DNA from 3 places in the Arthrobacter sp. RCC_34 genome. Region 3 is predicted to be linked to each of the others. Evidence: riboswitches for the same ligand, from Rfam matches in the RefSeq annotation. Region 3 holds a riboswitch; each other region holds the start of a gene.
The links. Region 3 has a riboswitch for S-adenosylmethionine ahead of AB6732_RS09735 (homoserine O-acetyltransferase). Riboswitches for the same ligand answer to the same signal wherever they lie in the genome.
Positions count from the first base shown of each region.

Region 1 (2,255 bases), 350 kb from region 3:
CCCCTACGCCGCGGCGGCGGGGACCAGGACCCAGAGGACCTCGACTTCCTCGTCGGTCGGGTTCAGCCAAGTGTGGGGTTCACGGCCAGGGAAGCTCAGGGTGTCCCCGGCGGAGAGTTCGTAGCGTTCATTGGAGAGGATCAGCACGATCCGGCCCCGGACCACATGCAGCACGTCCACATCGCAGTCCACGGAGTACAGCTCCGACTCGCCCTTGCCCCCGGGCTCGATGACACCCCTCAGCAACTGCACTCGCCGTTCGGAACGGGCGGTGAGCAAGGTCTCGATGATCCCGTCACCACCGAAGGAGATCTTGGGCGCTTCGTCCGCGCGGGTCAGGGCCACATCGGTCGCCGCGAACAGGTCGCCGATGTCGACCGAGAGCACCTGGCAGAGCGTCACCAGGGATGCTACGGACGGGGAGGTGAGATCGCGTTCCACGCGGGACAGGAAACCCTTGGTCAGACCGGTCACGTCGGCCACCTGCTCGATTGTCATGCGCTGAGCCTTGCGGGCCGCGCGGATCCGCGACCCGATATTGATCGGCGCGTTGCTCGGCTCGATGGGGAGGGCTTTCATGATGGCCTTTCATTCACGGGCGCCGCTCGAGGTGGGGGTTCCACGAGTTGGGCACGGAAGTGTTCCCGGTCACGTTGGGCTGCTTCTGGAAGCGAGTTTAGTACCAGGGATCAAGTTATGCCTGCACCTCAACTCGGTTCCGTTCCCGTCGGAGTCTCCCCAGCTCAACACCGCGTCACAGGGCCGTCCGCGAGCCGATGATCCCTGCCGCGCTCCGCCGTCGTCGGCTACAGTGTAGTCAGCTTCACGAGAGGTGGCGCCAAGCTCCGACTGGCCACCCGCCAACCCCATGTTCACGGGTGGCTCGGATGCAGAAGCGGCCCCGTTCTCCTGGCGGGGCAAGAGCACACGCAAGGATTTTCATGTCCGTCACCGTCCTGCCTGCCGTCGACCTCCAGAGCGGCCGCGTCACTCTATTCCTCCACGGCGCCGACCACCACTACTTCTGCGCGCAGCCGCATCAGCTGATCGACGCGCTGAACCGGGCGGTCCGGCGTCCAGCCTGGGAGCACGACGGCGTGCTGACGGTCCGCGTCGCGACCGCGGGGCGGCGGGACGGACGGGAGCTCCACTTCAGCCTGCTGCCACTGTCTGGATTGCGGTCCACCGAAACCGGAAGCGTCGGTGAACCGTCCGAAAATCCGCGGAATTTCGCGCTACAGTGAGGGCTGCGCAATGGGGCGCCACCTCCGACCACACCTCAGGAGCAGGATCCCATGAACACCCCTCAGGCCTCGCCCGCCGAAATCCGGCGCTGGCAGCAGTACCTTGCGGACGAACGCGCCGAAGCCTCCGTATACCGCGATCTGGCCGCCCGCCGGGAAGGGGAGGAGAAGGCCATCCTCCTGGCCCTCGCCGAAGCCGAAGGCCGGCATGAAGCCCACTGGCTCACGCTGCTCGGCGACCAGGCGGACAAGTCCCGCCATGCTTCCCTCAACAGCCGCTTCCTGGGCTTTTTGGCCCGGAACTTCGGCTCCGTGTTCGTCCTGGCACTGGCGCAGCGGGCCGAAGGCCGTTCCCCCTACGCGACCGATCCGCATGCGACGCCCGCCATGGCCGCCGACGAGCAGATCCATGAAGAGGTCGTGCGAGGCCTCGCGACCCGCGGCCGCGCCCGCCTGTCGGGAACGTTCCGCGCCGCGGTGTTCGGGGCGAACGACGGCCTGGTCAGCAACCTCTCCCTCGTCATGGGCATGGCCGCGACCGGCGTCGACAGCCAGGTGGTCCTGTTCAGCGGCGTCGCAGGCCTGCTGGCCGGCGCCCTCTCGATGGGCGCGGGCGAATACGTCTCGGTCCGTTCGCAGCGTGAGCTCCTGGAGGCCAGCCGCCCCACGCAGATCACGCTCGACGCAGCCCCTCGTCTCGATCTGGAACACAACGAGCTCGTCCTGGTGTACCTGGCGCGCGGCATGAGCCGGGAGGCCGCCGAACACCGCGCCGCGGAACGGATGGGCCGTTTCACCTGCGACTGCGACCCGAGCCTGTCCTTGCAGCCCGAGGCCCCTGAAACCACGAACGAGCATGAGGAGATCGGCACCGCCTGGGGAGCCGCCTCGTCCAGTTTCTGCTTCTTCGCATCCGGCGCCCTGATCCCGATCCTTCCGTTCCTCTTCGGCATGAGCGGTTTCGGCGCTCTGGCTCTGGCCGTGGTCCTGGTGGGCCTGGTGCTGCTCGGC
Region 1 covers NZ_JBFUPW010000002.1:544,349-546,603, forward strand. The annotation lists gene AB6732_RS11180 (helix-turn-helix domain-containing protein) at 4-579, opposite strand; SAM riboswitch class IV at 822-930, shown strand; gene AB6732_RS11185 (hypothetical protein) at 942-1,244, shown strand; gene AB6732_RS11190 (VIT1/CCC1 transporter family protein) at 1,296-2,255, shown strand, end outside.
Region 1: another riboswitch for S-adenosylmethionine. It lies ahead of AB6732_RS11185 (hypothetical protein); the one in region 3 lies ahead of AB6732_RS09735 (homoserine O-acetyltransferase).

Region 2 (2,255 bases), on a different contig from region 3:
GGTGTTCGGCGGCAAGCGGCACGAGGCGGTGGCGGACTTCGTCCTGGTCCTCGCGAGCGGACTGCACCGCACTCCCGACGGGCTCTCGGATGAGCTGGCCGCGACCTTGGACATCGCCGGACGGACCGCGGCCGCCGCGATCGACCAGTTGAAGCTGACGCCGGAGGACACCGTGCTGATCGGCGGGGCCGCGGGTGGCGTGGGCGTTCTCGCCACGCAGCTCGCCGTCGCGACCGGAGCCACGGTGATCGGCACCGCGTCCGAACGCAATCACGAGTTCCTCCGGGAGCTCGGCGCCCTGCCCGTCACGTACGGCGCGGGCCTGGCCGAGCGCGTCGCGGAGATCGGCACGCCCACCGCCGCAGCTGACCTCAACGGCGCCGAGGTGATCACCGTGGCTCAGGGCTTCGGTGTCCCCGCGGAGCGCATCACGGCGATCGCCGCGCACGGCCATCCGGATGGCGGATTCACCGCGACCGGTGGCGGGGATGCCGGCCCGGGCGCGCTGGAGCGCATCGCGGCGGGCCTCGCCGACGGTTCCCTCGTGCTGCCGCTCGAAGCGACCTTCCCCGTGGAACAGGTGGCGGACGCCTACCGGCTCCTGGAGGAGGGCCACGTCCGCGGCAAGGTCGTGGTCACGCTCGACTGACGGGCTCAGCGGCGGGCCCGGCAGGTTCCCGAGCTTCCACCCCCGGAAACGTGGTTCACCCCCTGAAATTTCCCGGGGTGAACCACGTTTCCGGGGGCGATTCCGTCAGCACTGCCGGCCCGGTTCATGACACAAGATGAAGCCTCCCGTCACACTTCTCTCCGGGGCCTGGTGCTAGATTTTTTGCAGAGTAACGAGTACCGGTGACAAGCCCTGACTGACCGGTCGGCAACCCTCCAGACGCGGCGGGGTGCCTCAGGTGACTACTCGGCATGTGTCAACTGCAAGCGCGAAGGAGCCCCCACTTGCCTGCCCGCAAAGAACCCACGTCCGCCACTGCCGGAACCGCCGGCGCCGCCAAGGTCACGACTCCCCGGAGCACCCCGGCCAAGCCCGCCACCCGGGCTCCGCGCACCACGAAGGCTGCGGCCGCCACACCGGCAGCCGCCAAGGCCTCTCCTGCGAAGGCCGCCACGACGACGGCGACCGCCCCCGCCGGTGAGCAGGCCACTGCCGCTGCGCCCGGCGTCGCGCCCCAGGCCGAACCCACGACGGCGCCTGCCGCTGCGCCCGCCCTCCTGCCCTACCGCCTGCTGACCGGCCCGGACACCCGCGAATTCTGCGAACGGGTCTCGGCTGCCCTGGCCGACGGGTACATCCTCTACGGCAGCCCGTCCGTGACCTTCAACGGTGAGACGGTGATCGCGGCCCAGGCCGTCGTCCTGCCGTACGCGCCGCCCGCGCCGCCGGCCCCGGTCGTCGACCCGTACGCCGTCCCCGCCACCGGCTTCGCCCCCTACGGCGGTGCCCTGTGAGCTACGCGGGCGACCTGACGCCACAGCAGGCGTGGGACAAACTCAAGGACGGCGCCGTCCTCGTGGACGTGCGCACCGAGGCGGAGTGGGCGCACATCGGCCGCCCGAAGACCCCGTCCGGCGACCCCTTGTTCATCCAGTGGAACCTGGCCGGCGGCGTGCCGAACCAGGGGTTCCTCGCGGAGCTCGCCGAGCAGGCCCCGGAGGCCGGCACCGCGGACCTCGTGTTCCTGTGCCGTTCCGGACAGCGGTCGATCGCCGCGGCGGAAGCCGCGACGGCGGCGGGCTGGTCCTCGTACAACGTCCTGGAAGGCTTCGAGGGCGTCCCGGACCGGTTCGGGGAGCGCACCGTGAACGGCTGGAAGAACAGCGGCCTACCGACCACCATCGGAGCGTGAGACATGGCGTTCAATCCTGAGGCCGCGTCCTGGTCGCCGGCAACGCAGGCCGTCCGGGGCGGGCTGGACCGCACCGGCTTCTACGAAACCTCCGAGGCGCTGTTCCTGAACTCGGGCTTCGTCTACGACTCGGCCGAGGCCGCCGAACGAGCCTTCACCGGTGAGGACGAGCGCTTCGTCTACTCCCGTTACGGCAATCCGACCGTCGCCACCTTCCAGGAGCGGCTACGGCTGCTCGAAGGCACCGAGGCGTGCTTTGCGACGGCGTCCGGCATGTCCGCGGTGTTCACGGCCCTCGGCGCGCTGCTCGCCGCCGGAGACCGCGTGGTCGCGGCGCGGTCGCTCTTCGGATCCTGCTTCGTGATCCTGAACGAGATCCTGCCGCGCTGGGGC
Region 2 covers NZ_JBFUPW010000003.1:168,467-170,721, forward strand. The annotation lists gene AB6732_RS12505 (NADP-dependent oxidoreductase) at 1-649, shown strand, start outside; SAM riboswitch class IV at 839-945, shown strand; gene AB6732_RS12510 (DUF1737 domain-containing protein) at 955-1,464, shown strand; gene AB6732_RS12515 (rhodanese-like domain-containing protein) at 1,461-1,862, shown strand; gene AB6732_RS12520 (O-succinylhomoserine sulfhydrylase) at 1,866-2,255, shown strand, end outside.
Region 2: another riboswitch for S-adenosylmethionine. It lies ahead of AB6732_RS12510 (DUF1737 domain-containing protein); the one in region 3 lies ahead of AB6732_RS09735 (homoserine O-acetyltransferase).

Region 3 (2,255 bases):
CATTCGGCCACCAAGTACCTGGGCGGCCACGGCAGCGCGATCGCCGGCGTGATCGTGGACTCCGGCAAGTTCGACTTCGGCGCGGACCCGGAGAAGTTCCCGGGCTTCAACACCCCGGACGAGAGCTACAACGGACTCGTCTACGCCCGTGACCTCGGCGCGGACGGTGCGCTGGGCGCCAACCTCAGCTACATCCTGAAGGCCCGCGTGCAGCTGCTGCGTGACCTCGGATCCGCCGTCAGCCCGTTCAACGCGTTCCTCATCGCGCAGGGTCTTGAGACGCTGAGCCTCCGCGTCGAGCGCCACGTGGAGAACGCGCTGAAGGTGGCTGAATTCCTGGAGGCGCGCGACGACGTCGAACGCGTCGCCTACGCAGGCCTGCCGAGCAGCCCGTGGTACGAGCGGGGACGCAAGTACGGCCCCAACGGCATCGGCGCCGTGGTGGCGTTCGAGATCGCGGGCGGGCTCGAAGCCGGCAAGGCGTTCGTGGACGCGCTGGAACTCCACTCGCATGTGGCGAACCTGGGTGATGTGCGTTCCCTCGTCATCCACCCCGCGTCCACCACGCACGCCCAGCTCAGCGAGGCCGGACAGCGCGCCGCGGGCGTCACCCCGGGCCTGGTCCGTCTCGCCGTGGGCATCGAGCACATCGATGACATCCTGGCCGATCTGGACGCCGGTTTCCGGGCCGCCAAGGCTGCGGTCTGAGCCCTTCGGGACATCCGCGGGACATCCACAGGGCCGCGCATTCTTCGGAATGCGCGGCCCTCGCCGCCTCCTGGGCGAACATAAATCCTGAGAGGCCGTCTCATGAAGCGTCATCTTCAGAAACGGCCTCTCCCGATCCTTTACACTGGTCCGAGAGTCACGAGTGCCAGCGCCAAACCCCGGTTCGCTGGCCGGCAACCCTCCTCCTGCGGTGGGGTGCCCCGGGTGAAGACTCGGCCCAGCGCCGGCCGGCGCGGGCAAACTCAGGAATAGAGGCCCCATGACCATCGCTGCATCCCGTCCACTGTCCACTGCGCGGGACACCACCACCCGCGAGGAGCGCGACGCCGGCGAACGCCACGGTGTGCAGCGCACCGCCGTCGTCGGGCCGCTGGAGCTGGAGGCCGGCGGGAAGCTGCCGGACGTCACCCTCGCGTACGAGACCTGGGGGACACTCGCGCCGGACGCCGGCAACGCCGTTCTGATCCAGCACGCCCTCACAGGAAGCGCGCACGTCGCGCAGGGGGACACGGACGAGGAAGGCTGGTGGGACGGCCTGGTCGGTCCGGGCCACGCGATCGACACGGACCGGTTCTTCGTGGTGGCCGTGAACATCATCGGCGGCTGCAACGGCAGCACGGGGCCGTCCAGCCCCGCCCCCGATGGCAAACCGTGGGGTTCCCGGTTCCCGTTCATCACGCTCCGCGACGCGGCGGTCGCCGAGGCGCGGCTCGCGGATCAGCTGGGCATCCGGCAGTGGTTCGCGGTGGTCGGTGGCTCCATGGGCGGCGCTCGCGCGCTGGAATGGGCGGCGGGTTTCCCGCAGCGGGTCCGGAAATGCGCCGTGATCGCGGTCGGCGCCCACAGCACCGCCGAGCAGATCGCCCTGGCCCAGGCGCAGACCCTCGCCATCCGCCAGGACCCGGCCTTCCGGGACGGCGACTACTACGACGGCCCGGCGCCCGAGGCGGGACTGGCCCTGGCGCGCCGGATCGCGCACATCTCCTATCGCAGCGAGGCGGAGCTCGAAGCCCGCTTCAGCCGCAAACCCCAGGAGGGCGAGTCGCCGCTCAGCGCCTCCGCCCTCGCCGAACGGGGCCGGTATCAGGTGGAGAGCTACCTGGACCATCAGGGCGGCAAGCTCGTCCGCCGTTTCGACGCCAACAGCTACATCGCCCTGACGGAAGCGCTCATGAGTCACGACGTCGGCCGGGGCCGCGGGGGAGTGGAGGCGGCGCTGGCGGACAGCCCGGTCGAGTTCTTCGTGGCCGCGGTGGAGTCCGACCGGCTGTATCTGCCCCGGCAGTCGGAGGCCCTGGCGGCCGCGCTGCCCGGCGACGTCACGGTGCACCGGATCGCCTCGGAGATCGGGCACGACGGCTTCCTCACGGAGGCCGGCCAGCTCGGCGCGTTGCTCGGCCGGACGCTGTTCGCCTGAGGCGGGCCTACCTCCGCCCGCCCCAACCCGCCCTGCATAACCCATCGACTGCTCCATAGGATGTCGTTCCGTCCCGAAATCCGGGGAAAACGACATCCTATGGAGCAGT
Region 3 covers NZ_JBFUPW010000002.1:193,838-196,092, reverse strand. The annotation lists gene AB6732_RS09740 (bifunctional o-acetylhomoserine/o-acetylserine sulfhydrylase) at 1-708, shown strand, start outside; SAM riboswitch class IV at 864-978, shown strand; gene AB6732_RS09735 (homoserine O-acetyltransferase) at 989-2,146, shown strand.